DNA from 2 places in the Caballeronia sp. LP006 genome. Region 1 is predicted to be linked to the other one. Evidence: riboswitches for the same ligand, from Rfam matches in the RefSeq annotation. Region 1 holds a riboswitch; the other holds the start of a gene.
The links. A riboswitch is a leader RNA that binds a small molecule or an ion and turns the genes downstream of it on or off. The one in region 1 is predicted to bind thiamine pyrophosphate.

Region 1 (11,283 bases):
CTTGAGTTTGAGCGCGCTGGCTAGAACGAGTTCAGACCGCGCGCCTGTCAAACTGTAAAAAATGCTGCCAAGTATTTTACCGGCCGTTAGCGCCAGTCCGCTCAACGCAAGCGGAACGAAGGGAATCCCGGCGCGCGCGGCGGGACGTACTGATGTCCCGGAACCGTGTTGTTGCCCGTGTCGCTCGCTGCGCGCGGCGCGCCAGCGGCTCCAGAAGCAGGCGTCGCGCCCGATGCCGCTTCGGACGGAACCGCCGTGGCCGAAGCGCCCGCCGGAGTCGCGGCTTCCGCGCCTTCCGCATCGTAGTTTGGAAGCGGCGCTTCGCTGTAATCGGGCGAGGTGCCTTCGCCACCGGTAATCAGATATTGCCGCCGCTGCAGGTAAGCGTTACGAACGAAAGAGTATTTGTCGAGCGCGGCATCCGAAAGAATGTCGGATGCATCCAGCAGGTTCGCGCGTGTGTTCACGAGATTTACGCCGTACAAGGCCCAGCTCACGGAATCCGGCTGCACGTAACTCAGCGGATTACCGAAATAATCGACCGCGAGGCCGCCGGTATCGCGCACGGTGCTTGGTCCAAGGAGCGGCAGCACGACGTACGGGCCAGGCGGCACGCCGTAGTGGCCGAGCGTGAGACCGAAGTCGCCCGAATGCTTCGGCAGCTTGGCGATGGTCGCCACGTCGAACAGACCGCCCACGCCGAACACCGTGTTGATCGCGACGCGCATGATGTCCGACACGCCATCCGCGATTCTCAGTTGCAGAAGATTGTTCGCCGCGATGTAGACATCGCCGATATTCGAGAAGAAGTTCGTGACGCTGTTGCGCACGGGTTCCGGGACGGCCCAGACGTAAGCCTGCGCCACCGGCTTGAACGCGTATTGATCGACCTTGTCGTTGATCGTGAACATCGTCCGGTTGTAGCTCTCGAAGGGATCGCCCTTGGTCGGAGTGGTCACTGTCGCGCACCCGCCGAACATGCCCACCGTTGCCGCTAGAACGATTGCGCGCCGCATCCCTGTCGAGTGCATGTTGTTTCTCCTTATTGAGCCGTACCCGAGGCTGCGCTCGCGCCCATCGCGCTTGCCGCACCCGGAAATGCCGGTGCGGGAGCTGCCGTTGCCGCCGGCGCCGCCGAGGATTTCGACGCGCCGGAATCCGCTGCCTTGTTATAGAGGAACTGTCCGATCAGATTTTCCAGCACCACGGCGGACTGCGTCATCGTGATGGTGTCGCCGTTCTTGAGCATCTGATCGTCGCCGCCCGGCTCCAAGCCGATGTACTGCTCGCCGAGCAGACCGGAAGTCAGAATCTTGGCGGACGAATCTTTCGGAAATTGATATTGCTTGTCGATGTCGATGGCGACCACCGCCTGATACGTATTTCCATCGAAGCTGATCGAGCCGACGCGCCCGACCGTCACGCCCGCGCTCTTGACCGGCGCGCGCGCTTTAAGGCCGCCGATGTTGTCGAACTTGAGCTTCACCGCGTAGGTCTGCTGGAACGACAGCGAACTCATGTTGCCCGCCTTCAGCGCAAGGAACAGCAGCGCCACGAAACCGAGCACCACGAAGAGGCCGACCCAAAAGTCGAGAGCAATCTTTTTCATCGTCTTCCCAAAGAGAATCTTGTCGCAGAGCGCGTGTGAGGTCTGTGCCCTTCACAACGCCCACGCCCTCGCGGGCGTTTTGCATTTTGGTTCATTAGCTGGACATCAGCTGAACATCAACGCGGTCAGCAGGAAATCGAGGCCGAGCACCGCGAGCGACGCGTACACGACCGTTTTCGTGGTCGCGCGCGACACGCCTTCCGGCGTAGGCCGTGCTTCGTAGCCCTGGAATAACGCGATGAACGTCACCGCGAAGCCGAACACGATGCTCTTGATGACGCCATTGCCGACATCGCGCCACACGTCCACGCCGCCTTGCATCTGCGACCAGAACGCGCCGGAATCCACGCCGATCAGCAACACGCCGACCACATACCCGCCGATGATGCCGACCGCGCTGAAAATGGCCGCCAGCACGGGCATGGCGATGATGCCCGCCCACATGCGCGGCGCGACCACCACTTTCATGGGATCGACGGCCATCATTTCCATTGCCGTGAGTTGTTCGCCCGCCTTCATCAAACCGATCTCGGCGGTCAGCGACGTACCCGCGCGGCCGGCGAACAACAGCGCCGTGACGACTGGCCCGAGCTCGCGCACGAGCGAAAGCGCGACGAGCAGTCCAAGCGCCTGCTCCGAACCATAGCGGTTCAGTGTGTAATAACCCTGCAGCCCGAGTACGAAGCCGACGAACAGGCCCGACACCGCGATGATGACAAGCGAATAATTGCCGACGAAGTGAATTTGCTTCGTGACGAGACGCGGCCGCCGCAAAAGCGGGAAGAATTCGAGTACGAGGCGCAACAGCATGCGCATTGCATAACCGGCGGTTCCGAAACCGTCGAGCACCCAGCGTCCGAGTGCGCTGATCATGCTTTCCCTCCGATGCCGAAATCCGCCGCGAGCGGCTGGCTCGCGTAATGAAACTTGAAGGGACCGTCCGGCGTGCCGTCGATGAACTGACGCACGGTCGGGTCTTCCGACGCGCGTAATTGCTCCGGCGTGCCTTCCGCGTGAATGCCGCCGTTCGCGACGAAGTACACGTAGTCCGCAATGGCGAACGACTCGGGCACATCGTGCGAAACGAGAATGGACGTGGCGCCGAGAGCGTCGTTGAGCGTACGGATGAGTTGCGCGGTTATGCCGAGCGAGATGGGATCGAGACCGGCGAACGGCTCGTCGTACATCATCAGTTCGGGATCGAGCGCGATGGCGCGGGCAAGCGCGACGCGGCGCGCCATGCCGCCGGAAATCTCCGACGGCGCGAGATCGCGCGCGCCACGCAGGCCGACCGCGTTGAGCTTCATCAGGACGAGATCGCGGATGAGCTCTTCCGGCAGATCCGTGTGTTCCCGCAGCGGAAACGCGACGTTCTCGAACACGGTCTGGTCGGTGAACAGCGCGCCGAACTGAAACAGCATGCCCATCCGGCGGCGCAGCGCGTAAAGGCCGTCGCGCGATTGCGTGCCGACGTCCTTGCCCGCGAACAGCACCTGACCGCGGCTGGCTTTCACCAGCCCGCCGATCAACCGTAAGGTTGTCGTCTTGCCGCAGCCGGAGCCACCCATGACCGCAACCACCTGACCACGCGTGAAACGCATGTTCAGGTTCGAGAGAACGGGCCGATTACCGTAACCGAAATCGACGTCGCGAAGCTCTAGCAGGGGCTCGGGGAAAGCTGGCACGAGGTAAGAAATTCCTTGGACGCAAGAGGCCGAATTATAGGGCCTGCGCGCAATCGGTGCTTTACCTACGCTCTACCCGATATGATTTTCAGAACATTTACCCTTGATTTGCAAAGCTTTGTTGTAGCGACTCGACGGCGGCTTCGGTGTCCGCCGCTTCTGTCACGGCACGCACGACAGCAGCGCTTCCTACGCTGGTCGCCAGCACCTCGGGCAATACCTTGCCGTCGATACCGCCGATCGCGACGAGCGGCACACGTCCTTTCAGAAGCTTTACGTAGCGTGTAAGCCGCGCCAGGCCTTGCGGTTTGGTGGGCATGACTTTCGTCGTGGTGGGAAACACCGCGCCGAGCGCGAGATAGCTCGGCCGGAAGTGCAGCGCGCGAAGCATCTCGTAATAGCCGTGCGTCGAAAGTCCGAGGCGCAACCCGGCTTGCGCGATTGCCTGCAGATCGGCGGTTTCGACATCTTCCTGACCGAGATGCACGCCGTAAGCGCGTGCGGCGATCGCTTCGCGCCAATGATCGTTGATGAAAAGCTGCGCCTGATGCCGCTGCCCCGCCACGACCGAACGCTCGATTTCGCCGTGAAGGTCCGCTGCGTCGGTGGTCTTGCGGCGCAACTGCGCCGTGCGCACTCCGAGGTCCAGCACGCGTTCGACCCAATTCGCGCTCGGCAAGACGGGGTAAAGACCGAGCTTGTCCGGGCAAGCGGGAAAAGCAGGTTCCGGCGCGGGTGGAAGATCGCCGACGCGCGGGAACGTGTCGAAGTCGCTTGGCCACGCGTCTTCTTTCTGTTCGTCGCCGGCGCGCCATGCCATTGCCAGGACGAGCGCATCGTGCGGTTCGAAATTGCAGTCGAGGAACGCCGCCAGCGCGGCCAGCCAGTCGTCGGAACGCTCGCCTTCGAGAACATGGCGCGCGCCTGCATGCAGCAATATCACGCGACGTTCGTACGCTTCCAGCACCGTCGCATTGTCCGCGGCGTACGGCTCGTTGACGACGAGCAGATCCTGCGCACTTGGCGTATCCGGCACGGTCAGGCAAATGCGCCAGCGCGTTGGCGGCGCGGGCCACTCGCCGAGCCGCGCGCGGATACGTTCGGCGACTTCGGTCAACTCATCCGCCGGCGGCCAGAAAACTTCGTGTCCGAGCAAGCTCATGCAGCACCTCCGTCCTGATGCCAGAACGGCATGCCAACGACCGGCGTGCTGGCCTGCGCGCTGTCGCGCTCGGCCATCGGACCGGCGAGAAACGCCGTGCGTCCGGCTTCGACACCCAGCGCGAACGCGCGCGCCATCTGCGACGGAAAGGTCGCCTGCGACACGGCGGTGTTCAAGAGCACGCCGTCGAAACCCCACTCCATCACCTGGCACGCATGCGAGGGCACGCCGAGACCTGCATCGACGATCAGCGGCACGTCTGGCAGCCGCTCGCGCAACGTGCGCAGACCGTAGGGATTGGTCACGCCCTTGCCGGTGCCGATGGGCGCGCCCCAGGGCATCAACGCCTCGCAGCCGGCATCGAGCAGACGGCGGCCGATCACGAGATCCTCGGTGCAATAAGGCAGCACCTTGAAGCCGTCGCGCACGAGCTTGCCCGCCGCTTCGACGAGGCCGATCGGGTCGGGCTGCAACGTGTAGTCGTCGCCGATCAGTTCCAGCTTGATCCACGGCGTGTCGAAAACCTCGCGCGCCATGTAGGCGGTGGTCAGCACTTCATCGACGCTCTGGCAGCCCGCCGTGTTTGGCAGCAGCGCGACGCCGTGACGCTTGAGGACTTCGAAAAAACCGGCCTCGCCAGTCTCGGACTGACGGCGCAGCGCGACGGTCACCATGCCGGGCCGCGCGGCATCGATGGAATCCGAAAGCGATTGCAGCGACGGATAACGCGATGTGCCGAGCAGCACACGGCTCGGGAACGTCTGGCCGTAGAGCGTAAGACTATGGGCGGCGGTGTGTGAGGTCATGATTCGATCCTTCGGATTCGGTGGATTCAGCCGCCCGCGACGGGCGACACGACGTCGAGCTTGTCGCCGGCTCGAAGCGTCTTCGTGCCGTGCTCGCCGCGCGCGACGAACTGTCCGTTGAGCGCGACCGCGAACGGCGGTTTTGCGCCGAATGCGGCGAGCGCGTCGGTGACGGTGGCGGCATCGGTCAGACTGAATTCGCGCTGATTGATGTGGATGTTCATGGCTTTGACTTTCGATGACTAGAGCGCGGCCGCGATGGCCGGTTCGCTATGCAGAAGCTGGGACCAGCGCGCGCCGCCGCGATAATCCGCGAACGATGCGGCGTCCGCGACGGTTCCGCCCGCGATGGCTTGGGCGAGTGCGCAGGCGGCATCGGCGACTTCCGGCGCGATCATGAAGCCGTGCCGATACAGGCCGTTCACGCGCACGGTCCGCGCCCCGTCCCAGACGATGGCCGGCCGATGATCCGGCAGCGTCGGCCGGCACTGAGAATTGAGTTCGAGGATGCGCGCCTCGCCGAAACCCGGATGCACCGCGAATGCCGCACTCATCAGTTCCAGCGCCGAGCGCACGCTCACGGGCGACATGTCCTCGCCTTCGACTTCGGTCGCGCCGATCACGTAAAGATCGTCCTCTTTCGGCGCGATATACAGCGGATAACGCGGATGCAGCAGCCGCACCGGCCGCGACAACCCGATGCCCGGCGCATGCACGCGCGCCACTTCCCCGCGAATACCACGCAACGCGGGCCACGCCGTTTTGCCGCCCAGCCCACGGCAATCGATGATCCAGCGCGCGTCGGGCATGGCATCGACCGGAGAATTCCAGTGCGTGCGCACGCCGCGCGCCCCAAGTCCGGCCGCGAGCGCTCGAAGCGCCTGACGATTGTCGAGTTGACCTTCGTGCGGCAGCAGCCAGCCTTGCGCGAAACGCGTGCCGAGCGCGGGTTCCGCTTGCGCGACTTCCGCGCCCGCGAGCTTGACGAAGCCGCCATCGAGCAAGCTTGCAGGCGCGTTGGCGCGCAACCTGCGTTCGAATAGCGGCGCTTCCGCGCGATCCGCGCCGTGCCAGACGACGAGCGTGCCGTTGCGCTGAAAGTAAACCGGCTCGGGCAAATCGGCGATGAGACCCGGCCAGCGTTCCAGCGACGCCGCGCCGAGTTCGACGACGAGCGGCTCCGCACTCGTCGCCTCGGCGAGCGGCGCGAGCATCGCGGCGGCCACCCACGCAGCCGACTGCGTGCCCGCCTCGTCGCCGCGCTCGTATAGCGCGACGCCGTGGCCCGCGCCCGCGAGTTGCCACGCCACGAGCCGCCCGACGAGTCCTCCGCCGATGACGGCGAAGTCTGGCCGGCGCGCGGCGGGCTGATCGATCGTGTTCACTTTTCCGATGTCTCCTGTCGATCGAAACGAGGCTGTGCGCCGCTCCGGTCTTATCCACGACTGATAACGCCGTGCAGCAAACGCACGAACGCGAAGACAAAACTTGCAGAGGAGAGACCGGCCCGGCAGCGGCAACGCAAACAACGCGCGCCAGGCGGAAAAGAAAGATGATGGAAGAACCTGGAGGAAAGGCGCGACGGCCGCGCGTTCTCCGGAAACTTCCCTCGCCGGTATTACCCGGATCGGGTGCAAAGGGTCTCTCTCAGCCTCGCCGCGCCAGCACACCGATAATTCGATGACATCGCGCGCGAAGCACCCCTGTTTCGTCGAAGATCATTAGACCATGAAAGCCAAAGCCGCTGCAAACCGGGATTCCCCGCCTTTGGTCGCCTCGGTCGGCACTCTGGCACAATGCCGCGAGCATGGTTCTCCGCATGGTTGTGCGAATGAGCACGGAATTAAGCGGCAGTTAAGGGAACCTCTGAACAATCTGCGGGACAGGAAAGAGGCTGCGCGTGCGAGTATCGCGGCGCGGTGCGTCCATTCGTAACTCGGACCGGCATATCATCAGGAAGGTCATGGCCAATTCTCAACCGGAAAACACGCAGCAACAAGCCGACACGGTCTCTGCGTGGAGCCTCATCAAGCCCTACTGGGTCTCGGAGGAGCGCGGCTTCGCATGGGGTCTGCTCGTTGCCATCATCGCGATCAACATGACGGTCGTATGGATCAACGTGCGGCTCAACAGCTGGAGCGCGGCGTTCTACAACGCGCTGCAGAACAAGAACGTCCACGACTTTCCGCATTTGCTGCTGGTCTTCACCGGCCTCGCCTTCGCGTACATTCTGCTCGCGGTTTATGGGAGGTATCTGCGGCAGATGCTCGGCTTCCGCTGGCGCCAGTGGCTGACCAATAAGTATCTCGAACAGTGGTTCGGCGACCGCGCGTTTTACCGCATAGAACGCGACCGTCTCGCCGATAACCCCGACCAGCGGATCAGCGACGACCTGCAATCCTTCGCGACCACCACGCTGTCTCTGTCGCTCGATCTGCTTTCCACGCTCGTCACGCTCGTCACGTTCATCACCATTTTGTGGACGCTCGCGGGCGCGCTGACCATCACGGCATTCGGCACGCCGCTCGTCATTCCCGGCTACATGGTCTGGGCGGCGGCGCTTTACGCGATCATCGGCTCGGTCATCATCCAGAAGGTCGGGCATCCGCTGGTGTCGATCAACTACCAGCAACAGAAGGTCGAGGCCGATTTCCGCTTCGGGCTGATTCGCGTGCGCGAGAATGCCGAGCAGATCGCGTTTTACGATGGCATCGCCACCGAGACGGCCAACGCGAAGACCATTTTCCAGCGCATTCGCGACAACTGGTGGATGATCATGAAGTACACGAAGCGCATGACCTTCGTGCTCAGTTTCTACGGACAGATCGCCATCATCTTCCCGATCATGGTTGCCGCGCCGCGTTACTTCGCGGGCGCGTTCTCGTTCGGCGTCTTGATGCAGATTTCATCGGCGTTCGGCACGGTCAGCGATTCGTTCTCCTGGTTCATCAACAGTTACTCGACCTTGGTCGAATGGCGCGCCACGGTGAATCGTCTGCGCGAATTCAAGCGTGTGATGCGCTCGACGCATATCCGCGAGGAAACGTCGCCGGCAACGGCGCATGGCGGTATCAACCTGCATTACACGAGCACGAAAGCGCTGACGACCAAGGGGCTTGCGCTCGCGTTGCCGAATGGCACGCCGCTTTCGCGCGTGGGCGATGTGACGATAGAACCGGGATCGCGCTGGCTCATAGTCGGGCCGTCGGGCGCGGGCAAGAGCACGCTGATGCGGGCTCTGGCGGGCCTTTGGCCGTTTGGCGACGGTAGTATCGACGCACCCGTCGACGCGAAGATGCTGTTTATCCCGCAAGTGAGCTATCTGCCGATCGGCACGCTGCGCGCGGCGTTGAGCTATCCGTCGCCGGGTGGCACCTTCACCGACGAGGAATCGCGCGAGGCGCTGCGTCTGTGCAATCTGGCCGAGTATGGCGACCGCCTGGAAGAAAATGCGCACTGGGCGCGCAGCTTGTCGCCGGGCGAGCAACAGCGTCTTGCCGCCGCGCGCGTGCTGCTGCACAAGCCCGACTTCCTGTTCCTCGACGAAGCCACCAGCGCCCTCGATGCGGATAACGAACTGCATATCTACAACACGCTCGTCGAACGTTTGCCGAAGGCGGCGATTTTGAGCGTTGCGCACCGGGAGTCGGTGGCGCTGTTCCATGATTATCGGATCGAGATAGAGAGGACGATGGCGGAGGCTTGATTCCGTCTCTTGCTGAATGAAGAACCGCATCCGCGAGCAATTGTGGGTGCGGTTTTTTTTTGTTGGCATAGCCCCGCCAACAAAAAAGGGCGAACCCAAAACGGTCCGCCCTTTTCTCCCATCAACCCCGCTCTCTTATCGCGGCAATTCGCTACTGCCCATCAAATACGCATCCACCGACCGCGCGCACTGACGCCCTTCGCGAATCGCCCACACCACGAGCGACTGACCGCGCCGCATATCGCCCGCGGTAAACACCTTGTCCACCGACGTGTAATACGCCTTGTCACCTTCGGTCGAGGCGCGCACGTTACCGCGCGCGTCCTTGTCGACGCCAAACGCATCCAGCACCGGCGAAGCCGGCTGCGTGAAGCCCATGGCGAGCAGCACGAGGTCGGCCTTCAGCTCGAACTCGCTGTTCGGCACTTCCTGCATCTTGCCGTTCTTCCACTCGACGCGCACCGCGATCAGCTTCTCGACCTTGCCGTTCTTGCCTTCGAAACGCTTCGTCGCAACCGACCAGTCACGCTCGCAACCCTCTTCATGCGACGACGACGTACGCAGCTTGATCGGCCAGTAGGGCCACACGAGCGGCTTGTTCTCTTCCTCGGGCGGCTGCGCGAGCAGTTCGAACTGCACCACGCCCTTCGCGCCATGCCGGTTCGAGGTGCCGACGCAATCCGAACCCGTGTCGCCACCGCCGATCACGACGACATGCTTGCCCTTCGCGACCAGTTGCTCCGCGAGCTTGTCGCCTGCGTTGACCTTGTTCTGCTGCGGCAGGAATTCCATCGCGTAATAGATGCCTTCCAGCTCGCGCCCCGGCACCGGCAGATCGCGCGGCGTTTCCGAACCGCCCGCCACCACGACCGCATCGAACTGTTCTTTCAGTTCGTCCGGCGTGATGGTTTCCTTGGCCGTATTGCCGATGTGCCCCGGCAGCGCGTCCTTGCCGATGAACACGTTGGTGCGGAACGACACGCCTTCCGCTTCCATCTGGCGCATGCGGCGGTCGATCAGCCACTTCTCCAGCTTGAAGTCGGGAATGCCATAACGCAGCAAACCACCAATGCGATCGTTCTTTTCGAACACAACCACGTCGTGACCGGCGCGTCCCAGTTGCTGCGCGACCGCGAGCCCGGCGGGACCGGAGCCGACCACCGCAACCTTCTTGCCGGTCTTGTGTTTGGGCGGCTGCGGCGCGACCCAGCCTTCGGTCCACGCCTTGTCGATGATCGCGTGCTCGATCGACTTGATGCCCACCGGATCGTCATTGATGCCGAGCGTGCAAGCCGACTCGCACGGCGCCGGACAAATGCGTCCCGTGAACTCGGGGAAGTTGTTGGTCGAATGCAGCACTTCGATCGCGCTCTTCCAGTCCTGACGGAACACGAGATCGTTGAAGTCCGGAATGATGTTGTTCACCGGACAACCGTTGTTGCAGAACGGAATGCCGCAGTCCATGCAGCGCGCGCCCTGAACCTTGGCGTCTTCATCGGTCAGCGCGGCGACGAATTCCTTGTAATGCTTGACGCGGGTCAGCGGTGCTTCGTACGCCTCGTGGCGGCGTTCGAACTCGAGAAAACCGGTTGCCTTGCCCATGTGGTTCTCTTCTTTCTCTGTATTTGGTGAGGAACTTGCTCTCCGGCGTACCGGAGAGCTCTTCTATAGTGAGACCGCTCAGGCCGCGAGTGCGTCCTTTGCCTTCTTCGCGCCAATCTCGCCGAGCGCGCGCTTGTAGTCGGTCGGGAACACCTTCACGAACTGACGGCGCGACGCATCCCAGTTCTCGAGCAGCGCCTTGGCACGCGGCGATCCGGTGAACTGGAAGTGACTCTCGATCAAACCCTTGAGCAGCGCTTCGTCGGTCTTGCCGGCATGCCACAGCGCGCGATCCACCGTGCGCTCCTGTTCGGCCTGTTGCAGCACTGGATCGAGGGCCACCATGGTCTTGTTGCACTTGGCGCCGAACGTGCCGTCCGGATCGAACACGAACGCGACGCCGCCCGACATGCCCGCCGCGAAGTTGCGGCCCGTCTCGCCGAGCACGACCACCGTGCCGCCCGTCATGTATTCGCAGCCGTGATCGCCCGTGCCTTCGACGACTGCCGTCGCGCCCGAGTTACGCACGCAGAAGCGCTCGCCCGCGACGCCACGGAAGTACGACTCGCCTTCGATCGCGCCGTACATCACCGTGTTGCCGCAGATGATGTTCTCCTCGGACTTGCCACGGAAGTCGTTGGTCGGGCGAATGATGATGCGCCCGCCCGACATGCCCTTGCCGACATAGTCGTTACCGTCGCCGACGAGGTCGA
Region 2 (11,283 bases), 1.4 Mb from region 1:
CACGCTTGCGCATGATCGCGAGACTGCTCGAAAACTGGCGGCGGCCGAGCAGCATGGCGACGAGAAACACGGCGCCGATGCCGACGCGCAAGGCCATGAGCGGCGCGACGCCGAACTCGGCGACGCCCACGCGGATAAAGAGAAACGACGCGCCCCAGAGCGCGGCGAGACAGACGAGTTGCAACAAATTGACGGGTGACATGACGATGCGGACTTCAGTGTTCCAAGGAAAAGTCCGCGCATGTTAGCACCGCGCCGCGTGCCGTCGGTCATCGCGCCGATGAGACCGCAAGGAACAATCAATGTGGCGGAATCATCCACGTCAACACGTTCTGCTGCAGCCACACGAGAATGCCGAGAATGATGGTGAGCAGGATCGAATGCTTGAAGGTGCGCGCGAAGACGAGTCCTTCCTTGCCCTTGAGTTCGGTCGTGGCGACGCCCGTCGAAATGTTTTGCGGCGAGATCATCTTGCCCATCACGCCGCCGGACGAATTGGTCGCGGCCATCAGCACAGGATTGAGATTGAGTTGATGAGCGGCGACCACCTGAAGGTTGCCGAAGAGCGCGTTGCCCGAGGTATCGCTGCCTGAGAGAAACACCGCCACCCAGCCGAGAAAGGCCGACACGAGCGGGAAGAACGGCCCGACCGAGGCCACCCCGAGTCCGAGCGTGTAGTTCATGCCCGAGTAGTTCATGAGATACGCGAGCCCGACGATGGTCGCCACCGTGAAGATGGCAATGCGCGTTTGCACCCAGGTATCGACGATAGCGTGGCCGAACTCGCTTGCCGGCAGCTTTACCAGGAGCGCGGTGATGATAGCCGCCACGAGAATCGCCGTGCCGGTGGCGAGCGGCTGGAAGTCCCAGATCGCGCCGTAGGGCTGATTGTAGAGCGTGATGTAGACCGCCTTGTCGAGCCCTGGCCACGGGACCTTCACGTCGCCGATGAGGAATATCTTGGCTACCGTCCAGACGATCACCACGACCGAGACGACGATCCACGGCATCCATCCCTGAGCGGCCGAGACGTTGCCGCGCGCGTTGGCAAGGCGATCGACGTTCACCGCGAAGCGTTCGTCGGGCGCGGGCTTCCAGACGCGCAGGAACGCTATGGTGAGGATCAGCGAGACGAGCGAGGAGAGGACATCGGTGAGCGAATAGCTGATGTAGTTCGACGTGACGTACTGCGTCAACGCGAACGCGCCGCCCGAGACGAGCAGCACGGGCCACACGCGCAACATGTTGCGAAAGCCCGCGTAGATACCGATAACATAGAACGGCAGGAAGAACGCGAAGAACGGCAACTGGCGGCCGACCATCTTGGCGAGTGCATCGGTGGGCAAATGCGTGACCGCGCCGAGCACGGTGATCGGTACGCCGAGCGCGCCGAACGCGACTGGCGCCGTGTTGAAGATCAGCGTGAACGTGAGCGCTTCGAGCGTCGGAAAGCCGAGCAGGATCAAGAGCGAACTCGTGATGGCGATCGGCGTGCCGAAGCCCGAGATGCCTTCGAGCAATGCGCCGAACGAAAAGCCGATGACCACGAGCACGATGCGCCGGTCGTTCGGCAGGTTGTCGATCATCCACACGCGAAACGCTTCGAAGCGTCCCGAGCGTTGCGCGACGTTGTAGAGCAGGATCGCGGAGAACACGATCCACATCACCGGCCAGAGCGCGAACACGGCGCCGGCCGCGATGGAGTCGAGCGCGAGTCCAACCGGGAAGTGCCAGCCCACCATCGCGATGATCAACGCGACGATCAGTCCCGCAAGCGAAGCCTGCCACGCGGGACGGCGCGCCCAGCCGAGCATGACGAGTACGACGATGATAGGCAACGCGGCAACGATGAAGGAGAGCGCGAGCGAACCCGCGATAGGCGTGAGGATCTGATGGAACATCGGGTCTCCTGTGTCTCTATTCTTGGATGGATGCCGCGGTCTTCACTACTGGTTCGAGTGGTATCGAAGACTTTAAGCAACCGCATAACGCGCTCACTAAGAATAGGGCGAGGATGGCCCTCGTCAAGGCTTGAATATTGGCGTAAGGATGCCGGATGGAAGCGGAAAGGGACGTGACGCATCTGCTCCGTTCGGACGCTTGGTCACGCGTTTCGCGGGATGCGGCGCTCAGCTCTCGACGGTCGCTGGAGTAGCCGTTGTTCGTTGTGCCGCGCTGGAATCAAGACGCGATACCGGCACTTGGCGAAACACCCAGAGCGCGAGCAGCCCAAGAGATGCGACCATCCACAGCAGGAAAAAAGCGAAGGCCATCATGTCCAATCCCCGAGAACGATAGGTAACGCTTGGGCTGACACCCGCGCGGTCCAATAAGTAGGGATACCATTTAGCGATAATCGTGCCAAGGCACCGGCGTAATCCGCCAGGGCCTTGTCGGATAAGGAAAGTGACCGATCGTACAGAGTGGCAAGGCAAGCGAACTGCGTCTGCATTGCCGGGAAATGTTTCAGAGTTGTTACTTTTTTCGGTAATAGCGGCGCAGAATGCGACATCGACGCCGCATTCGAGCGTGGTGTTTCCTTATTCAATGGCCATGGCCGCCACCGCCATGTCCACCGCCGCCTTGCCAACTGCCACCGCCGCCGTGCCATCCGCCGCCACCGCCGTGCCATCCACCGCCGCCGCCATGCCATCCGCCGCCATAGCCGCGTCCCCAGCAACATCCGCCGCCGCCCCAGTAGCCGAAGCCGATCGACACCGACGGATAACCGTAGCCGTAATAACCGGGGTAAGCAGCATATGCGGGATAAGCGGCGTAAGCGGGATAAGGTGCGTACGCGTAAGGATAGGGATAAGCCGGCGCATACGGCGTGCTCGTATAGATCGTCGAGTAGTCGACTGTCGGCGCGGCCACTGCGTACTGAGCTTGCGACGGCGCGTTCGCGGCACTGACGCCCGAAGCACCTTGCGCCGGTAACGCGAACTCACGTTGCGTGTAGGCAGCGGGAACCGGCGGATAGTAATAAGCGGGGTAGTCGGGATACGGCAGGTAGCATCCGCCGAGAAGTAATCCGGCAGCAAGCGATGCGGCCGCTGCCCTGTAACCGAAGATGATGCGCGGGGAAATCATGATGCTGCTCCTTGCTTGCGGCTTGCCGGACTCTACCTATGCGATTGCGAGGAAGGGTCCGTTAAGAAGGAGCTTACTCGATCGTTGCGGCGTGCGCGTCGCGCGTCCGCTAACAAGCCTCGGCGTGTATCAATCCTGAAACAGCCCTTGATCGAAGCGGCGGCAAGCATCGCTGCTTGCCGCATGAGATGACTGTGGATCGCCCGCTTACTTCCCGACTTGATTGCCGATAACCCCGCCTACTGCCGCGCCCCCCAACGTCGATAACGCGCTTCCGCCGATCACGGCCCCACCCGCGGCGCCGACACCAGCGCCAACGGCCGTATCGCGTTGACGCGTCGTCATGTTGTCGCAGGCCGTGAGTCCGGCGAGAAGGGAAACGACCACTGCTGCGGCGCCGATTTGTTTGATGATTTTCATGTCGACTCTCCAGAACGATTGATCAATGAAACGGCCGCGGCTTTGCCCACGCGTCCTGCCGTTCGATCACGATCTGGCTTTCATCGACGGACGCCGCAACGTTTTTTTCGCCGGTTCGTTCGTTTATCAGCAGGAAAGATGCCCGAAACGGTGCACGCGCGCGCCATGCAAAAATGGCCTGCAAGGAAGCACAGGCCGTTGCGTACAGTCAGCGTTTGCTTCAGGTCGGCTGATAAATCTCCGCGCCCTTCTTCACGAACTCGATGGCCTTGGTCTGCATGCCCTTGGCGAGCGCATCGCTTTCGGAGACGCCTTGCCTGGCCGCGAAGTCGCGCACGTCCTGCGTGATCTTCATCGAGCAGAAGTGCGGGCCGCACATCGAGCAGAAATGCGCGACCTTGGCGGAATCCTTCGGCAAGGTTTCGTCGTGAAACTCGCGCGCCTTGTCGGGATCGAGGCCGAGGTTGAACTGGTCTTCCCAGCGAAACTCGAAGCGTGCCTTGGATAGCGCGTTGTCGCGCACCTGCGCGCCCGGATGACCCTTCGCCAGATCGGCCGCGTGCGCCGCGAGCTTGTAAGTGATGATGCCGGTCTTGACGTCGTCCTTGTTCGGAAGTCCGAGATGCTCCTTCGGCGTGACGTAGCAAAGCATGGCGGTGCCGAACCAGCCGATCATCGCCGCGCCGATGCCCGAGGTGATGTGATCGTATCCCGGCGCGATGTCGGTGGTGAGCGGCCCGAGCGTGTAGAAGGGCGCCTCGTCGCACCATTCCAGTTGCAGGTCCATGTTCTCCTTGATGAGCTGCATCGGCACATGGCCGGGGCCTTCGATCATCACTTGCACGTCGTGCTTCCACGCGATCTGCGTGAGTTCGCCGAGCGTCTTCAGTTCACCGAGCTGGGCTTCGTCGTTCGCGTCGTAGATGGAGCCGGGACGTAGGCCGTCGCCGAGCGAGAACGAGACGTCGTACTGCTTCATGATCTCGCAGATGTCTTCGAAGTGCTCGTAGATAAAGCTTTCCCGATGATGCGCGAGACACCATTTCGCCATGATCGAGCCGCCGCGCGAGACGATACCCGTCATGCGGTTGGCCGTCAGCGGTACGTATTGCAGACGAACGCCCGCGTGAATGGTGAAGTAATCGACGCCTTGCTCGGCTTGCTCGACGAGCGTGTCGCGAAAGATTTCCCAGGTCAGGTCTTCGGCCTTGCCGTTGACCTTTTCGAGCGCCTGATAGATCGGCACCGTGCCGATCGGCACCGGCGAATTGCGGATGATCCACTCGCGCGTCTCGTGAATGTGCTTGCCCGTGGACAAGTCCATCACCGTGTCGCCGCCCCAGCGGATCGCCCAGGTCATCTTGTCGACTTCCTCGCCGATCGACGAACTCACCGCCGAATTGCCGATGTTCGCGTTGATCTTCACGAGGAAGTTGCGCCCGATGATCATCGGCTCGCTTTCCGGGTGATTGATGTTCGCGGGGATGATCGCGCGGCCGCGCGCCACTTCATCGCGTACGAACTCGGGCGTGATGGCCTTCAGGGTGTCCTTGTCGAACGGCACCGCGCCGAACGACTGGCCGGGATGCTGACGGCCCATCATCGCGGCGAGCTTTTCGCCGTTCGGACCGCTCGTCTTGAGGCTTTCGAGGTATTCGGCGCGGCGCTGATTCTCGCGAATGGCGATGTATTCCATCTCCGGCGTGACGATGCCCTGCCGCGCGTAATGCATCTGCGACACGTTCTTTCCGGGCGTCGCGCGTCGCGGATGACGATGCAGATCCGGGAAGCGCAGCTCGGCCGTTTTCGGGTCGGCGGCGCGCTCGCGGCCGAATTCGCTCGAAAGGCCCGCGAGTTTCTCGGTGTCGCCGCGCGCTTCGATCCAGCCGGCGCGCAACGCGGGCAAACCGGAGCGGATGTCGATCTTCGCGTCCGGATCGGAGTAGGGGCCGGACGTGTCGTACACGTACACCGGCGGATTCTTTTCGCCGCCGAAACTGTCGGGCGTGTCGGACTGCGTGATCTCGCGCATCGGCACGCGGATGTCGGGCGTCGAACCCGTCACGTAGACCTTGCGCGAGTTGGGCAGCGGCGCGATGGCGGCTGCATCGACGATGGCGTTTTCGGACAGGAACTTGGGATTCGCATTCATGTGCTGTTTCTCCTTTTCAGTCGCAGGGACGGTAATTAACAGCGAGCACGCGGGCGATCGAATGAACGACGAACAAACGAACGCCGGCGAGCTCGGCTGATTCAGGAGCTAGACAGGGAGGAACGAGATGGAAAGGTGCGGGCCCGAGAAGACGTGGCGCGTGAGAGAGATACCGTGCGCCGAGGCCCGAACGCTTCCCTGCGCTGGCATTATCCAGATCAGGTTCAAAGGGTATTTCTCACCCACATTGCACGGGCCATTCAGTCGACGCAGCCGGACGAATCGCGATGTGCAACGCAGGACCCCCGCGTTAGCAGGCGTCACCATACATCGTGGCGTGGCATCTTGGCAACCGTTCGCGAAGTTTGCGCTGAAGCGCAGGCGCTTACTGCATAATGGCGAGCGCGCGATTTTCGGTACTTACCCGGATGTCGTCAGCAGTCGCCCCGCCTGTCGCTTCCGCACTTCTTTCGCTCCGTCATGCCGTCCATCGTCAGTCCCGCCTCGTTCGTCACCTGGCGCGCGCGTTCTTCAAGCTCATGCCCCGTTCGGTCGATTGGCGGCAGTCCCCATTGCAAGTCTCTTGCCCCGATCCGGGCGCGCTTCGCGGAGTAATGCATGTCTGCCGTACCTCCGCGTCTGCCGCTCGGTTTTCCCGACCGCTTTCCGTTTCGCGCTCCTCGCAGCCTCAAGGGACGCGTCGCGCTCGCGTTGGCCGTCGTTTATCTCGTGTGGGGATCGACGTATCTCGGCATTCACCTGGCGCTCGAATCGTTTCCGCCGCTCATGCTCGGCGGCCTGCGTAACCTGTGCGCTGGCGTCGGTCTCTTCGCGATTGCCGTGCATCGCAAGGCGGTGTGGCCGACGGCGCGTGAAGTACGGAATGCAGCGATCGTCGGGACTTTGCTCGAAGGTTTGTCGAGCGGGATGATGGCTTACGGCATGCGCACGGTGGGAACCGGCACGGCTGCCGTGATGGTGGCTACCGTGCCGCTCTTCGCGACGATCTTCACCGCGCTTGCCGGGCGCAGTGTGGCGAAGGGCGAATGGTTTGCGGTGGCGCTGGGTCTCGTGGGTATCGTGTTGCTCAATCATGGCGATCCCTCGCCGAGCTCGACCGTCGGCACGCTTGCCATCTTGTGCGCGGCAATTTTTTGGGCGGGCGGGGCGCATTTAGCAAGCCGTCTCTCGCAGCCTTCCGATCTGCTGATGTCGACTGCGTTGCAGATCGGGCTTGGCGGGCTTATCGCGACTGTCATCGCGTTCGTGTCAGGCGAGCGCCTTGGCCAAGTGAGCATGGGCGCGGGGTTTTCGTTCTTGTATCTCGTCGTAATCGGATCGATGGCCGCGTATGTCGCTTATAACTTTCTCATTCGGAACACGAGCACGATTGTCGCGACGAGTTGTCTTTACGTGAATCCGGTCGTCGCGGTTTTATTGGGCGCTTTGTTGCTTGGGGAAATCATCACGCAGTGGACGGTTGTTGCCACGGTCGTGATTTTGATGAGCGTTGCGTTGTCGTTTTGGTTTGATTATCGGCGGCGGGGGTTGGTTTGAGCGTAGGAATCTGGCCCCTGTAAGCAAGGGCTTTCGAATAGAACTGAATCGCCGCCCGACGCTTCTTAAAAAGATAGCAACTATCGTAGATAGGAATCGGGACTAGCTTGACTTGACTTGACTTGTTAGAAAGAGCACCGTGGTCCGTTACGTCATCAGTTTCATTACCTAAGATATCTCGCGCGCTTCCGAGCCACCATCCCCCTTTCTCATAGCACGCCGTAGCACGAACCGCCGCGAGTGCAACTAGTTAGCCGCGAATTCGAATGGTCTCGATCAGGTGATGGACGCTTGAGCTAAAACAGCTTGCTGTTTCCTCTACCGACGCGTTATAGCGCGATCAGGTGGCGTCCAATGAAAAGCTTGCCGGGCACTTCCTCCCGCGTCTGCACACGACGTCCGTCACACGATAGGCGTCTAAAAATAACTCATGTCACGTGAATGAATGGCGCGCTGTAGCGACCACATCCACATTTATATTTAGCTTCTTTGAGCGATTGTTTTTTAAAAAACGTGGCACATACTCGTGTGCATGGAGCTGCGTTCATGAAGACATAATGCAGCATGTCCGCTATGCAAGGCGCAATGGCCCCCTCCGTGTCTAGTCCCGATAGACTCAAAAATAAGCAAATTCGAAAAATTTGAAGCGTTGCTTCATTGCTTTCAATTACATTGGTTATAGTGTTTGGAAGCAGGTTGATTAATCGAGTAAGAGCAGGACCTTCAAAATTCCTCGGTATCCGCTTTGGCTCCATCCCATCCTGAAGTCGGTTGAGCTTAGAAACGCCATTCAAGGCATATGGATGATTTTTAATACGAGATAACAACAGAATAAAAACGAATTGCTTGATTTTTGGCGGAGTTTTTGGTCATCGGTGCATCTCTATCCAAACCAATGCAGCCAACCCGCTATCGCCGCGTTTCTATTAACAACGGTCCGAGCATTGGCACAGCAATAAAGGAGGCTTTAGCGACGACTATCGTGCCTACAAAAAACTACGTTAGACGAACCTTGGCCGGGCGTCTAACGCAGCGCAATTACGCATCACAACTTGTCTTTCTTATACGATCATTATATATGAAATTTCATGCTTTTCGGTTCAAACCAGTAACGCTGGCGGTGCTTACCAGCTTGGCAGCGATGGCTACGTCAAGCGCATTTGCAGGGACGGTGACGGGTTGGGGCGACTCGTTGGCATCCGGGGTATCGCGCGATGGAACGAATATTTACGGCGATAACAATACGGTAAATGCCACGGCGACGGTGATTGGCGATAGCAATGTAGCCAAAGCCAGCGCAACGATGATCGGGAACAATCAATACAACGATGTTACAGGTAGCGTTCTTATTGGAAACGGCGCACAGGTGTCATCGACTGCGGACGGTTACTCGGGTGATCTCGCGGCCGTTGCGATTGGAGCAAGTTCGAGCGCGAAACAAAATAGCGTCGCTATTGGGCCCCATGCGAATGCCAGCTATGCCGATGCAACGGCAATTGGAGCGAACGCCCGGGCGAGTTTGAACGGTGTCGCTATCGGTACGAATGCCTGGGGTGGGGACTATAGTGCGACTGCGCTTGGCGCTGGTTCCTATGCCGATAGTTATAGTACGGCGCTCGGAACCAATGCACGTGCGCTTGATAGGAGCTTGGTAGTTGGGATTGGCGCATCCGGGTCGAGTAGCAGCTTGGTTGTTGGCAACGGAGCATCCGGGTCGGGTAGCAGTACCGTGTTAGGAAATCACGCATCCGCTGGCAGTAGCGATGCCCCAATTGCGATTGGCGAAGGTTCCTACGCCGGCGCATATGGCGCGATCGCGACGGGTTGGAGTGCGCAGGCGAATAGCCCTAATTCGATTGCCTTGGGCACGCGGACTCAAGTAACCGGGGACAGCAGTATCGCGATCGGGCGCTATATAAACGTTAGCGGCAACAACATGGTGGTGATCGGCGGCAGTGCAGTGGGCGCTGACAGTTATGCAGTTGCCCTCGGCTACGAAGCGAAGGCACTGAAGTTCAGTGCGGTCGCGCTCGGGGGTAGCGCGCAAGCTACTGACAAGTTCACGTTAGCCCTTGGTGCCGAATCGAATGCTTCGGGATGGTATAGCGTTGCCGCGGGTGGTTTTAGCAGATCTGAAGGGGAGCAAAGTGCCGCCTTCGGGAATGGCTCATACGCTCAAAACATCAAGTCACTTGCGTTGGGCTCCGGCGCGCAATCGTATGGAGTCAATTCAGTTGCGCTGGGGGCAAACTCTAACGATTACGGCCTGGACAACGTGGTCAGTGTCGGCGGCGACTTTGGCTATAGCAGGCGAATCATTGGTGTTGCAAGTGGAGTCGGCGACACCGACGCTGTTAATATGTCGCAGTTGAACGCGGTAAGCGCTCAGGTTGCACAAAACACAGCGAACATCTCGGCTATGCAGGGTGGCGTGAGAGCAACCTTCGTTGGCACGCCTTTGCACGCAAGCGCCGATGTGTCCGAAGTCGGCACGCCGTCGCTCGTCGGCGCAACTTCGAATGTAGGCGCGGCACCCGTCGTCGCACTGTCGGGCGGCTCAAGCTCCTTCTTTGCAGCTGATGGCGATTCGTCAGAAGTTGCCATCGCAAGTGCTGCACATTCTTTGGCAGTAGGCGCGAACGCTCATGCAAGCGCAGACGGGTCTATCGCCCTCGGCGCCAACTCGGTAGCGGACCGCGTGAACACTGTTTCAGTGGGCTCAGCTGAAAGCGCGCGTCAAATTACGAATGTCGCCACCGGTACGCAGGGAACGGATGCGGTGAATGTCGATCAACTGAATGGCGCAGTGACCAGTGCAGTGAAGCAGGCAGACTCGTACACCGACAACGCGATTGCCGGCGCGAACGTATATACCGATCGAGCCGTCGCGGATGCCAAGAACGAGATGAAGCATTACAGCGACCGGGCAGCCGCGTCGACCCTGGCTATTCCGAGCATTCCGATGCTCAATACCGGTGAAAAATGGGTTGGCGCAGCTGTCGGGAATTACGGCACCTCGACTGCTGTCGGCGTTGCGGCAGCGTATCAAGCGACGACGAACCTGAATGTCGGCGTGGCCGTTTCGTCGGCGAGCGGCGGCCCAGTTGCGCTTAAGGCGCAGGCGGGTTATCGCTGGTAAGCGATTTCGCGGGGGAAGGGCGCTACTTGCCAATCCCCCGCGATTATTTTCAGCCGAGCTTCCGGGCGAACCGGCGCTTGTGCTTTGAAAAATCATCATCTGAATGCTTCGGCATAAGTGTCAGTTTGATTAGGCGTTTAGGCTGGAAAAAGCGCTAGAGTCTACCTGCTGTAAAATGTCTAAAAAAAGATTTGGTTAGGGTTAAAAACCATGAAGCTAGAAGGCAGATTTATAAATCTGGAGCGAAGTCAGGAACGACGACAGTCGATTGAAGCTCAGCTAAAACAACTTGGATGCGCAGATTGGATCACACGCTTTCCGGCAATTGATGGTCGCGCTAACGGACCTTTTGACAATGCCGCCGAAAACAGCGTTTGGGCCTGCCGACAGTCTCACACTGAAGCAATCTTGAATTCCGAGGATGACTCGGCAGTTCTAATCTTGGAGGATGATGTAGAGCTCAGTCGCTATTTCCCGAGCATTCTGAATGAAGCAACGCTCAATGGTTTCGTTGATAGCTTTCCAAATTGCGATGTACTCTTGCTTGACTGTGTGGCGTTTCGCGCACAGACTCCCTACCTGCTTTCGCTTGCTGAAGGTCGGCTGAAAAATCGGGTGCGTAGCGACGCTTTGGAAGTCGAGCGACACGCGCTCTCTACGGTAAGCATTATCGATGCTCGCGGTGTGTTCGCTTATTGCGCCGCCTCTTATGTCGTAACGCCCAAGGGAAAAAAGACATTACATCGGCTTTTTTCGGACGATAAGGACGCGAATGCAGCAGTAGATATCCTTTATAGAGATTGGATTGCCAGTGGCCAGCTCAATGCAAACATTACTGTCCCATTCATAGCGACGCCCGAGTTTCAAAACATCTCGACTATTCCCTACGAACAATTTAAATTTCTTCACCTCAACGTGTCAGATG

Region 2: another riboswitch for thiamine pyrophosphate. It lies ahead of thiC (phosphomethylpyrimidine synthase ThiC); the one in region 1 lies ahead of P9250_RS17020 (FAD-dependent oxidoreductase).

Annotation. Positions count from the first base shown of each region.
Region 1 is NZ_JARTVW010000005.1:83,570-94,852, forward strand. It holds gene P9250_RS16985 (VacJ family lipoprotein) at 102-1,031, opposite strand; gene mlaD (outer membrane lipid asymmetry maintenance protein MlaD) at 1,043-1,609, opposite strand; gene mlaE (lipid asymmetry maintenance ABC transporter permease subunit MlaE) at 1,715-2,482, opposite strand; gene P9250_RS17000 (ABC transporter ATP-binding protein) at 2,479-3,294, opposite strand; gene thiE (thiamine phosphate synthase) at 3,392-4,456, opposite strand; gene P9250_RS17010 (thiazole synthase) at 4,453-5,262, opposite strand; gene thiS (sulfur carrier protein ThiS) at 5,289-5,486, opposite strand; gene P9250_RS17020 (FAD-dependent oxidoreductase) at 5,505-6,647, opposite strand; TPP riboswitch at 6,850-6,977, opposite strand; gene P9250_RS17025 (ABC transporter ATP-binding protein/permease) at 7,226-8,968, shown strand; gene P9250_RS17030 (glutamate synthase subunit beta) at 9,104-10,570, opposite strand; gene P9250_RS17035 (glutamate synthase-related protein) at 10,649-11,283, opposite strand, start outside.
Region 2 is NZ_JARTVW010000005.1:1,464,513-1,475,795, forward strand. It holds gene P9250_RS23445 (DMT family transporter) at 1-202, opposite strand, end outside; gene P9250_RS23450 (L-lactate permease) at 300-1,901, opposite strand; gene P9250_RS23455 (hypothetical protein) at 2,545-3,090, opposite strand; gene P9250_RS23460 (glycine zipper domain-containing protein) at 3,298-3,510, opposite strand; gene thiC (phosphomethylpyrimidine synthase ThiC) at 3,731-5,662, opposite strand; TPP riboswitch at 5,840-5,979, opposite strand; gene P9250_RS23470 (EamA family transporter) at 6,281-7,219, shown strand; gene P9250_RS23475 (hypothetical protein) at 8,073-10,358, shown strand; gene P9250_RS23480 (glycosyltransferase family 25 protein) at 10,569-11,283, shown strand, end outside.